DNA from 4 places in the Exiguobacterium sp. R-39 genome. Region 1 is predicted to be linked to each of the others. Evidence: predicted binding sites of a transcription regulator. Region 1 holds the regulator's gene; each other region holds the start of a gene.
The links. Region 1 encodes Rex, which represses fermentation and respiration genes when NADH is low (regulators of the CRP and FNR family bind a similar motif). Its sites were predicted from a motif close to TTGTGAAATATTTCACAA; they were not measured.
Positions count from the first base shown of each region.

Region 1 (2,206 bases):
CGCCAAGACGATTGCGATGATGAACGCAAGATTCAGATATAACATCAACGGATCAACGACGTTAAACGCATTTAAACCGATTCCGAGTTCCTTTAAGTCGGCCTGTAAGAAACGGACGAGCGGCCGGACGAGCGGAAAGGCTGCGATAAACATGACTACCACGATGATGAGCGACCAGATGATCCGCTTACGCAGTTCATCTAAGTGCGATGTCACACTCTGTTCTTGATCGATCGCCATGATTCACTCACTTCTCTTTCATTTCGTCCTTTTTATCCTTATCATCTTCCATGATGCCGTGTGTCGCACTCTTGAACTCTTTTAACGTTTGACCGGCCGCGCGGCCGAGTTCCGGTAATTTCTTCGGTCCGAAGATAATGAGGGCGACGACACCGATCAAGGCGATGCTTGCCGGTCCAATACCAAGTGTTAACGGGATTAAGTTTTCCATTATGATTTCACTCCTTCAGCTGATTGCGAATAATGCTTCATGAAATAGACGAGCGACTGCAGCTCGATTGACAGATCGATGTGATGCACCCGGACGTGGGCCGGGACATTCAACCGGGCCGGTGTAAAGTTCAGAATGCCGGTCACACCGTACTCAACTAACTCATCCGCTACTGACTGCGCGAACTGCGACGGTACCGTCAAGATGGCGACATCGACATGGTTCGCTTTGATTTGTTCTTTCATATCCGAGACGTGATAAATCGGAACGTCCTGCGTCGTTGTTCCGACCTTGTCTTCATCGGCGTCAAACGCGATGACGATACGAGTACTATTATTCTTTAAAAAGTTATAATTTGCAAACGCTGTTCCGAGATGTCCGACCCCGATTAAGGCGACATTCGTGACCTCGTCTTGGTTGAGTGTCTTTCGGAAAAATGTTAACAAATGTTGAACGTTATAACCGTACCCTTTTTTCCCTAACGCCCCAAAGTAGGAAAAGTCACGACGGATCGTCGCAGAGTCGACTTTGACCGCTTCGCTGAGCTCTGCTGACGAGACGCGCAGCTTGCCGGAGTTATAGAGACTTTGGATAAAACGATAATATAACGGCAGTCGTTTCGCCGTTGCTTGTGGTATTTTTGTGTCTGGCCCATTCATACTGCAGTTCCCCCTTCGGCCACGTTCTGACGTGGCACCCAAATCAATGCAAAGAATTCTACTCTCCTTGATTGTAAACCACTTCACATAGAGTAACAAATATTATATTCGGCAGGATTTTTCGTGATAGACTAAAGGGTGGAAGGATGGATGGATATGATTCTCTTACAAGTAAACCAACTCTCAAAATCATTCGGCGTAGAGCCGATTTTAGACAATATTAAACTCGAAGTACAGGAACGGGACCGGATTGCCCTCGTCGGACGAAACGGTGCCGGAAAATCGACACTTTTAAAAATCATCGCCGGGGAGCTGTCACATGACTCGGGGGAGATCATGAAAAGCAAGGAAGTCCGGATTGGTTATCTCGCGCAGGACAGCGGACTCGAGTCGAACGAATCGATTTGGAACGAGATGCTGACCGTCTTTGAGCATCTGCAGGATCAGGAACGGGCGCTTCGTCGGATGGAAATCGAAATGGGCATGGAGCACATTTTAAATGATCCGACTGCCTATGACCGTCTCCTGAAAACGTACGATCAAGCGCAACACGACTTCTCGGAAGCCGGCGGCTATCAGTTCGAAGCCAACATCCGCTCTGTCTTACACGGGATGCGTTTTTATCCGGACGATTATTCCCGCCGGATTCAGACGCTTTCCGGTGGACAGCGGACCCGGCTTGCCCTGGCGAAGATGTTACTCCAGGCACCGGAACTGTTGATTCTCGATGAGCCGACCAATCACCTCGACATCGATACGTTGTCCTGGCTCGAAAGCTACCTGTCCGGTTACCGTGGTGCTGTCCTGATCGTTTCCCATGACCGCTATTTCCTCGATCAAGTCGTCAACGTCGTCTATGAATTGTCCCGGAACGTGTCGCGGAAATTCACAGGCAACTATACGAAGTATCTCGAACAAAAAGCGGCACTGTACGAACAGGAAATGAAACAGTTCGAACAGCAGCAGGAAGACATCGCGAAGATGCAGGACTTCATCCAGCGTAACATCGCCCGTGCGACGACGACGAAACGGGCGCAAAGTGTCCGCAAGCGTCTCGAAAAAGTCGACCGGATCGACCGTCCGGACGGTGACGAAC
Region 1 covers NZ_CP187965.1:2,822,879-2,825,084, forward strand. Annotated here, with positions in the region: gene tatC (twin-arginine translocase subunit TatC) at 1-240, opposite strand, end outside; gene ACP26N_RS14680 (twin-arginine translocase TatA/TatE family subunit) at 248-451, opposite strand; gene ACP26N_RS14685 (redox-sensing transcriptional repressor Rex) at 451-1,110, opposite strand; gene ACP26N_RS14690 (ABC-F family ATP-binding cassette domain-containing protein) at 1,267-2,206, shown strand, end outside.

Region 2 (2,206 bases), 1.2 Mb from region 1:
ATTTCCCGAACACCTTGCCGGTTGATGATTGCGGGTACACCGATATGGATACCGAAAATCCCATACTGTCCGTCGACATGTGCTCCGACCGTTAAGAGACAGTTCTCATTTCCGAGAATCGCCCGGACGATTCGAACAAGTCCAAGACCAATCGCATAATAGGTCGCCCCTTTTCGTTCGATGATGTGATACGCTGCATCCCGGACATTGATATAAATTTGATCAAGATCCGCTTGAGAGTAACGATCATTTTCCGCTAACAATTCATCAATCGTTTTACCATAGATCCGTGAGTTGCTCCAGGCTGCAAATTCCGTGTCCCCGTGCTCTCCAAGAATGTAGGCATGCGCATTACGGGAATCGATATGGAAGTATTCACCGAGCATTTGACGCAAACGGGCCGTATCAAGAACCGTACCTGATCCAAAGACACGGGATTTTGGAAGACCGGAATATTTCCATGCCAGATGAGCCATGATGTCAACCGGGTTAGATGCAACGACGATGATGCCATCAAAACCAGATTCCATGATTTGGCGTATCATTTCTTTCATGATCAACGCATTTTTAGCAACAAGATCGAGTCGGGTTTCGCCCGGTTTTTGTGGCGCCCCTGCCGTGATAACAATCACTTCCGCATCCTTACAGTCTGAGTAATCCCCTGCCCAGATGCGCATCGGGGAAGAACTGAAAGGTGTCCCGTGATTTAAATCCATCGCTTCGCCCTCTGCTTTGGCTTTATTCACATCGATGATCACCAATTCTTCACACAATCCCGCCGTCGACATCTGATAGGCAAAGCTTGAACCAACAGCCCCCGCACCAATTAACGCTACACGTGTCACTTTCGCATGTAATTCCATCCTTTATATCCACCCTTCTGAAGGTAATTTAAAAGTTTGTTAACTATCTCACAAATAGATTGTAACATCTTTCACAAAGTTTGGGTATTTATGAAACCGTTCACATCTTGTCTAATTTGTGTCAATAATATCCTAACATAAGGAAAAGCGACATCTTCCATTTCCACTTACCACATTCGATACACAATAAAACCAAACATTCCGGCTAACGTACTCGACAAAAAGTTGACTCCGTCATTCCCAAGCCATTTCCATCCCTTTACATAAAGAGTCGGTTGATTGTGGTGAAGACGTTTTTCTGTTTCTTTGAGGCAAACCACACATCGAAATTTCCGCTGGACCGTCCCGCCGAACAATGTATCAAACAAACTTCCTATGATGCCGCCTAACGTCACCAACAACCAGATGTCCGTCGATAAGTCGAACAGTAGATCGCCTGCTGTCGCTATGAACAAGGCGCCGACAATCGTTGCGGTCGTCCCAAGGATTGAAATTGCGCCGCTCGTTCCAGCCGGTACACGCCGTCCCGTTAAGAGAAAAGGATTTTTTTTTGACAAAGGACCAATTTCAGAAGCCCATGTGTCGGCATTTGACGCAGCCAGCACGATCAAAAATAAGACAAGAAACGATGTGTGTTCTGTCCAGAGAAATCCCATCGAAGCCAACGCTGCGATCCCTCCGTTCGCAAGAACCTGCCAGCCGTCACGCGGTCCGTCTTTTTCGACGATTTGATTCACCGACTGTTTTCTTCGTTTCCCAAGTTTCGACAACAGACTGGAACTGCCGAAAAAAAGCAATAACATCAGAAGCCCGGGGTAACCGAATCCGGACAGGACAAGCGCCCCGACGACAAGCGTCCAAATACTGCCGCTGATGGTCAGAAAACGCAGCCGGTATCCGATATAGCCGAGGAAAAAACAAAATAAAATACCGTAGATTACTGGCATACAACGACCTCAGACTCGGTTACAATCTGCTGAACCGGTTGATCGAAGGGTTCCACTTCGAACGCAGAAACCAGTTGACGCTCAAACGCAACCGCTAACGTATGGCCATGATAATCAGCTAATACCCGATCATAAAAACCGCCTCCCCACCCTACACGGTAGCCTTGACGTGTGAACGCCCGTCCCGGAACGATGCAAAGGTCCACTGCACTCAAAGACCTCTCTACCGCCTGGTCATCCGGTTCCCGAATGCCCATCTTTGTTTCTATCAATGGGCTGTTCGGTAAGTATTCAAAAAATCGCATCTCCTGGTGCATGACTTTCGGAATGACAACCTGTTTCCCCAGTTCCCAGGCCTTCAAAATAATCGGCTCTGTCGCACATTCGTTGCGAAAG
Region 2 covers NZ_CP187965.1:909,084-911,289, reverse strand. Annotated here, with positions in the region: gene ACP26N_RS04660 (L-lactate dehydrogenase) at 1-863, opposite strand, end outside; gene ACP26N_RS04655 (DUF92 domain-containing protein) at 1,031-1,810, opposite strand; gene ACP26N_RS04650 (5-formyltetrahydrofolate cyclo-ligase) at 1,801-2,206, opposite strand, start outside.
Region 2: a site for Rex is predicted at 900-917, ahead of ACP26N_RS04660 (L-lactate dehydrogenase). Genes of this name have one in related genera too.

Region 3 (2,206 bases), 840 kb from region 1:
CTTTCAACTATTACTCTTATTTTCACGAAATAGTTGCAATTTTGCAAGAAATAAGGCGAAACTAGAGATACAGAAGGAGTGTTGATGATGGAATTTACACCAGGAGATTTTAAATCCGCTTATACCTATTTCCACCGACAAGCATTAACAGCTGTCGGAAATGCGAAAGCACAAGAAGACTTATTAATCCAAGGAGAACTCGGATTAGCCCGGTTGACGACAGACCTTGCCTCTGAGGACGGCTCGGATGTCGAACGCGAAGCAGAACTTGTTCTTTACTTCCAACTCAAACAGTTGCTCGACATGTTACGCGCTTTGTACAACAAACGTTTCGAGATGCAACCGGAACAGGAGCAACTTTTATTGACCGCTGTTCTTTACTTCACGTCCCCGGTCGATGCTTTACCTGACGAAAATATTTTAGGACTGTTTGATGATGCCCAAATCGTCGAGGCTATTTATGAAGAACTGGCCGCAGATGTTGATCGTTTTCAACACCTTGAATGACAACAGGCACTAATGGCAAACATCAAAAAAAGAAGGATCCGATTTTTTCATCGGATCCTTCTTTTTTGCTCTTCAACGCATAGAACTTACCATTTTACGCTTTTTGTTTTGAAGCGATATTGATTGTTGCGGCCTGTTCGTTCGATTGATCTACTTCAAGCTTCGATTTATTGAGCCATGTGTAAACCATTCCCATGAACAGTGCTCCACCGATAATGTTTCCCAACAACGCCGGAACCAGGTTATGAATCGCGCCGGCAAAGGAAATCGCTTCCGGATGCGGGACGACTAAAGCAAGTGAGAACAATGCCATGTTGGCAATGACATGGTCAAAGCCGGATGCAAAGAATACAGCGACCAAAATCATCATCATCATGATTTGTGCGAGTTCATTTTTCATGTTTTTCGGAATGAAAATCGCTAGACAGACCATCCAGTTACAGAAAATGGCTCGTGTAAAGATCTCCCATGTCGTATGATGAATTTTCGTCTCGGAAACAGCAAACAACCAGTTCTCCATTCCAAGTTCCTGAATAATCCCTGTTTGTGAGAAAAGTAAAGCGAAAGCGAGTCCACCGAGACCGTTTCCGATGAAACATAATGTCCATACTTTAAACGTATCCATTTTCGAAGTGAAACCACGCATTGTCGACGTCGTGAAATACATCGTATTTCCGGTAAATAATTCTGCTCCCCCGTACACGATCAAGACAAGCGCGACACCAAACGTTAACCCACCGACCAGTGTCGTAACCGGTGATTCATTTAAATATAAACCGTTGATTGCTTTAAGTGTAAATATGATGGCAAAACCAATGAATACTCCTGCTAACATCGCTCGAACCAAATATTCGAGCGGACGCATCCGTAGCATTTGCGTCGATTTGACAGCTTTTTTCCGTAATCCTTCTAATGCTTCTACTTCATTCATTGTAGAAACCCCACTTTCTTTTGTTCAGCACTTCACAATGTCTGTTCATTTATTATCATACTTCCATCTTATAAGATGTTCAAGTCATGAATAGACACTATTTAGCGTTTTATTAAAAGAAAAGGATGTAACCGATACCATTGTGTCAAGTTTGTGAAAAGTGCTTTTTCTTGGTGAATACAACTACTTTTCAGGAAGGATCCGCAACGATTCTTGGAACTTTTCAAAGAATACCGCCCGCCTGGAATCTACGAGTACATAGTCCTCGACAACGACACGATTAAACCGGTTTGCGGAAGAACTGGCACGTTCAATATCCCGGGGTGTATAGTCTTCAATACGTAGTCTGTCCATATCAAACGTGACATCAGAAAATGAGTCCCGATAATGAATTTGAAGTTCGGATAAATCAGATACACTCAAAAAAAGTGCTAACGTATGATGCATGATCAACTTGGATAAACGACTTTCCAAAAATGAGGCCTTGCCGGATTCGATCATCTTCCCGCTGCTTCCTGTCCAGTCCGCCTGTTCTTTTTCGGTAGGTTTGTATGTCAGCTTGACTGCCGTACCATCCACTGTTACACCGGTCAGCACTTCGGAAAACGGCAACTGCTTGACCAATTCTTCAATCGCAGCGGTATTGGACACTGATGTCCCGACATGACGTGCAATGACATGACCATCTTTAAAACTTTCTTCTTCCGGTGGCTGCTGCTGATTCCAGACGACCCACGAACCTGCCGACAGCCCGATCCCGATACACAG
Region 3 covers NZ_CP187965.1:574,819-577,024, reverse strand. Annotated here, with positions in the region: gene ACP26N_RS03000 (DUF1232 domain-containing protein) at 88-507, shown strand; gene ACP26N_RS02995 (formate/nitrite transporter family protein) at 602-1,438, opposite strand; gene ACP26N_RS02990 (hypothetical protein) at 1,622-2,206, opposite strand, start outside.
Region 3: a site for Rex is predicted at 1,459-1,476, ahead of ACP26N_RS02995 (formate/nitrite transporter family protein). Genes of this name have one in related genera too.

Region 4 (2,206 bases), 760 kb from region 1:
ATAGAGCGTCCACGGTTGACGTCCGATTTCCGCATACATCCAGCCTGCTTCAATCGAGACGATGGCGAGTGGTCCACCGATAAAGATACCGCGTAACAACCACTTGTTGTATGGATTCAACTTTTTGAGTCGGAAAGCCAATACGAACAGGGCCGAGATGGCGGCTAAATACATGCCGATCGATACCATGATATCGAAGAAATAGTGGACAAACAGTGGTGCCTGGTCCTCTTTGGCGAATTCGTTTAACCCGATGACTTCTGTATCCGGCGCTCCGCCTGCGAGAATGGATAAAGCATACGGAATTTTGACGGCACCTTTGATTTCATAACTGCCGTCCGCTTGTTCATCCAGGATTCCACCGAAAATCAACTCGGCTTCACTTGTTGTTTCAAAATGCCATTCTGCTGCTGCTAATTTTTCCGGCTGGTATTTCGCCAGGTATTTCCCGGAGAAATCTCCGACTAACGCAGTTGAGAACGCAAAGATTAATCCGGCCATGACCGTTAAGCGAAGAGCTTTTTTATGATATGCCGTTTCTGCTGCCGACAAGGTTTTCTTCCGTAACAGATGGAAAGCTGCAATCGCTGCCAGGATAAAAGCAACCGTCAAGTAAGCGGATACGATGACGTGTGTTGCTTTTGTCGGTGTCGCCGTATTAAACATCGCTTTTAACGGTTCGATTTGCGTGAGTGTCCCGTTGACAATTTTAAATCCTTCTGGTGAGTTCATGAATGAGTTGACCGTCGTGATGAAGAAGGCGGATAATGTTGCCCCGATGACGACCGGAATCCCGATTAACCAGTGTAACCACGGATTTTTAAACCGGTCCCATGTGTAGAGATAAATACCGAGGAAAATCGCTTCAAAGAAAAAGGCGAAAGTTTCCATGAACAACGGTAATGCGATCGTTTGACCTGCTACTTGCATCAAAGAAGGCCATAGGAGCGACAATTGTAATCCAATTGCTGTTCCGGTTACGACACCTACCGCTACAGTTACGATATAACCACGCGTCCAGCGTCGAGCCAGAAGAATATAGTCTGAATCTTTTCGTTTAATTCCGATGTACTCCGCTGCGAGTACCATCAATGGAACCCCTACCCCAATCGTCGCAAAGATGATATGGAATGCTAATGTGAGCCCTGTCAATAATCGACTGAGCATGACTGGATCATTGAACATGTGTATAGCCCCCTCTTTCTAGACGTACTTCTATATATTGTTTATATCCGTATCATAGAGAACATAATCATTTGTGTCTGTTTTAAATGTTTGATGTAACAAATTGTTCACATATACTCGTGATTTATTTCACAAAACGTTCGAAAACTGTTCTCTTCTATAAAATGAAAGCCCTTTATCCATTTTTTTCAGGAATAAAGGGCCGATTGTCACGTCTTTTGTTTAGACATATTCGCGGAAATAATGATCGAGTAAATTAATGACGAAGGGAATGGCATCTTCATCCGGATTCAGGGTCGGCTGGTGTAATCCGGACGTAGCATTATTGACACCAAGCCAAAACATCATGCCGGGAATTTCTTTTAACATGAATCCAAAATCTTCTCCTGTCATTGCAGCATCGCACTCAATATAATTCGCATTCATTTTGACGAAGGACGAAAATTTATCAACGACTCGTTGATCGTTGACGACTTCATAATACCGATTTCCAAACTGTAAATCGATTTTTACGCCGAATGAAGCTTCGATGCCGCGTACGATGTCACGCACACGTTGCTCTAGTTTTTCCATGTCTGTTCCGTTAAGCGCACGCATCGTTCCGTCGAGTAAAGCACGACCTGCAATGACATTTTCCCGGATTCCCGCTTCCACTTTCCCGATCGTAATGACACTGCAGTTCATTGGATTGATCGAACGACTGACAATCGTCTGAAGTTGCATGATCAATGCCGCCTGAGCAACAACCGTATCAATCGTCAAATGCGGAAAGGCTGCATGACCGCTTTGTCCATAAATCGTGATATGAACTTCCCGGGCACTCGCAAACAAGACACCAGGCCGGCTTGCAATCGTCCCGACCGGATATTCCGGCGCGACATGCAGACCATACATCTCACTCGGACGATACTTTTCAAACAGCGGGCTTTTGATCATCGGTTCCGCCCCACCCGGTCCTTCTTCAGCCGGTTGGAACAGGAAGACGACATCATCCATGACAGGCAGTTCGACAATCCGGCGT
Region 4 covers NZ_CP187965.1:2,061,959-2,064,164, forward strand. Annotated here, with positions in the region: gene ACP26N_RS10950 (cytochrome ubiquinol oxidase subunit I) at 1-1,185, opposite strand, end outside; gene ACP26N_RS10955 (N-acetyldiaminopimelate deacetylase) at 1,408-2,206, opposite strand, start outside.
Region 4: a site for Rex is predicted at 1,303-1,320, ahead of ACP26N_RS10950 (cytochrome ubiquinol oxidase subunit I). Genes of this name have one in related genera too.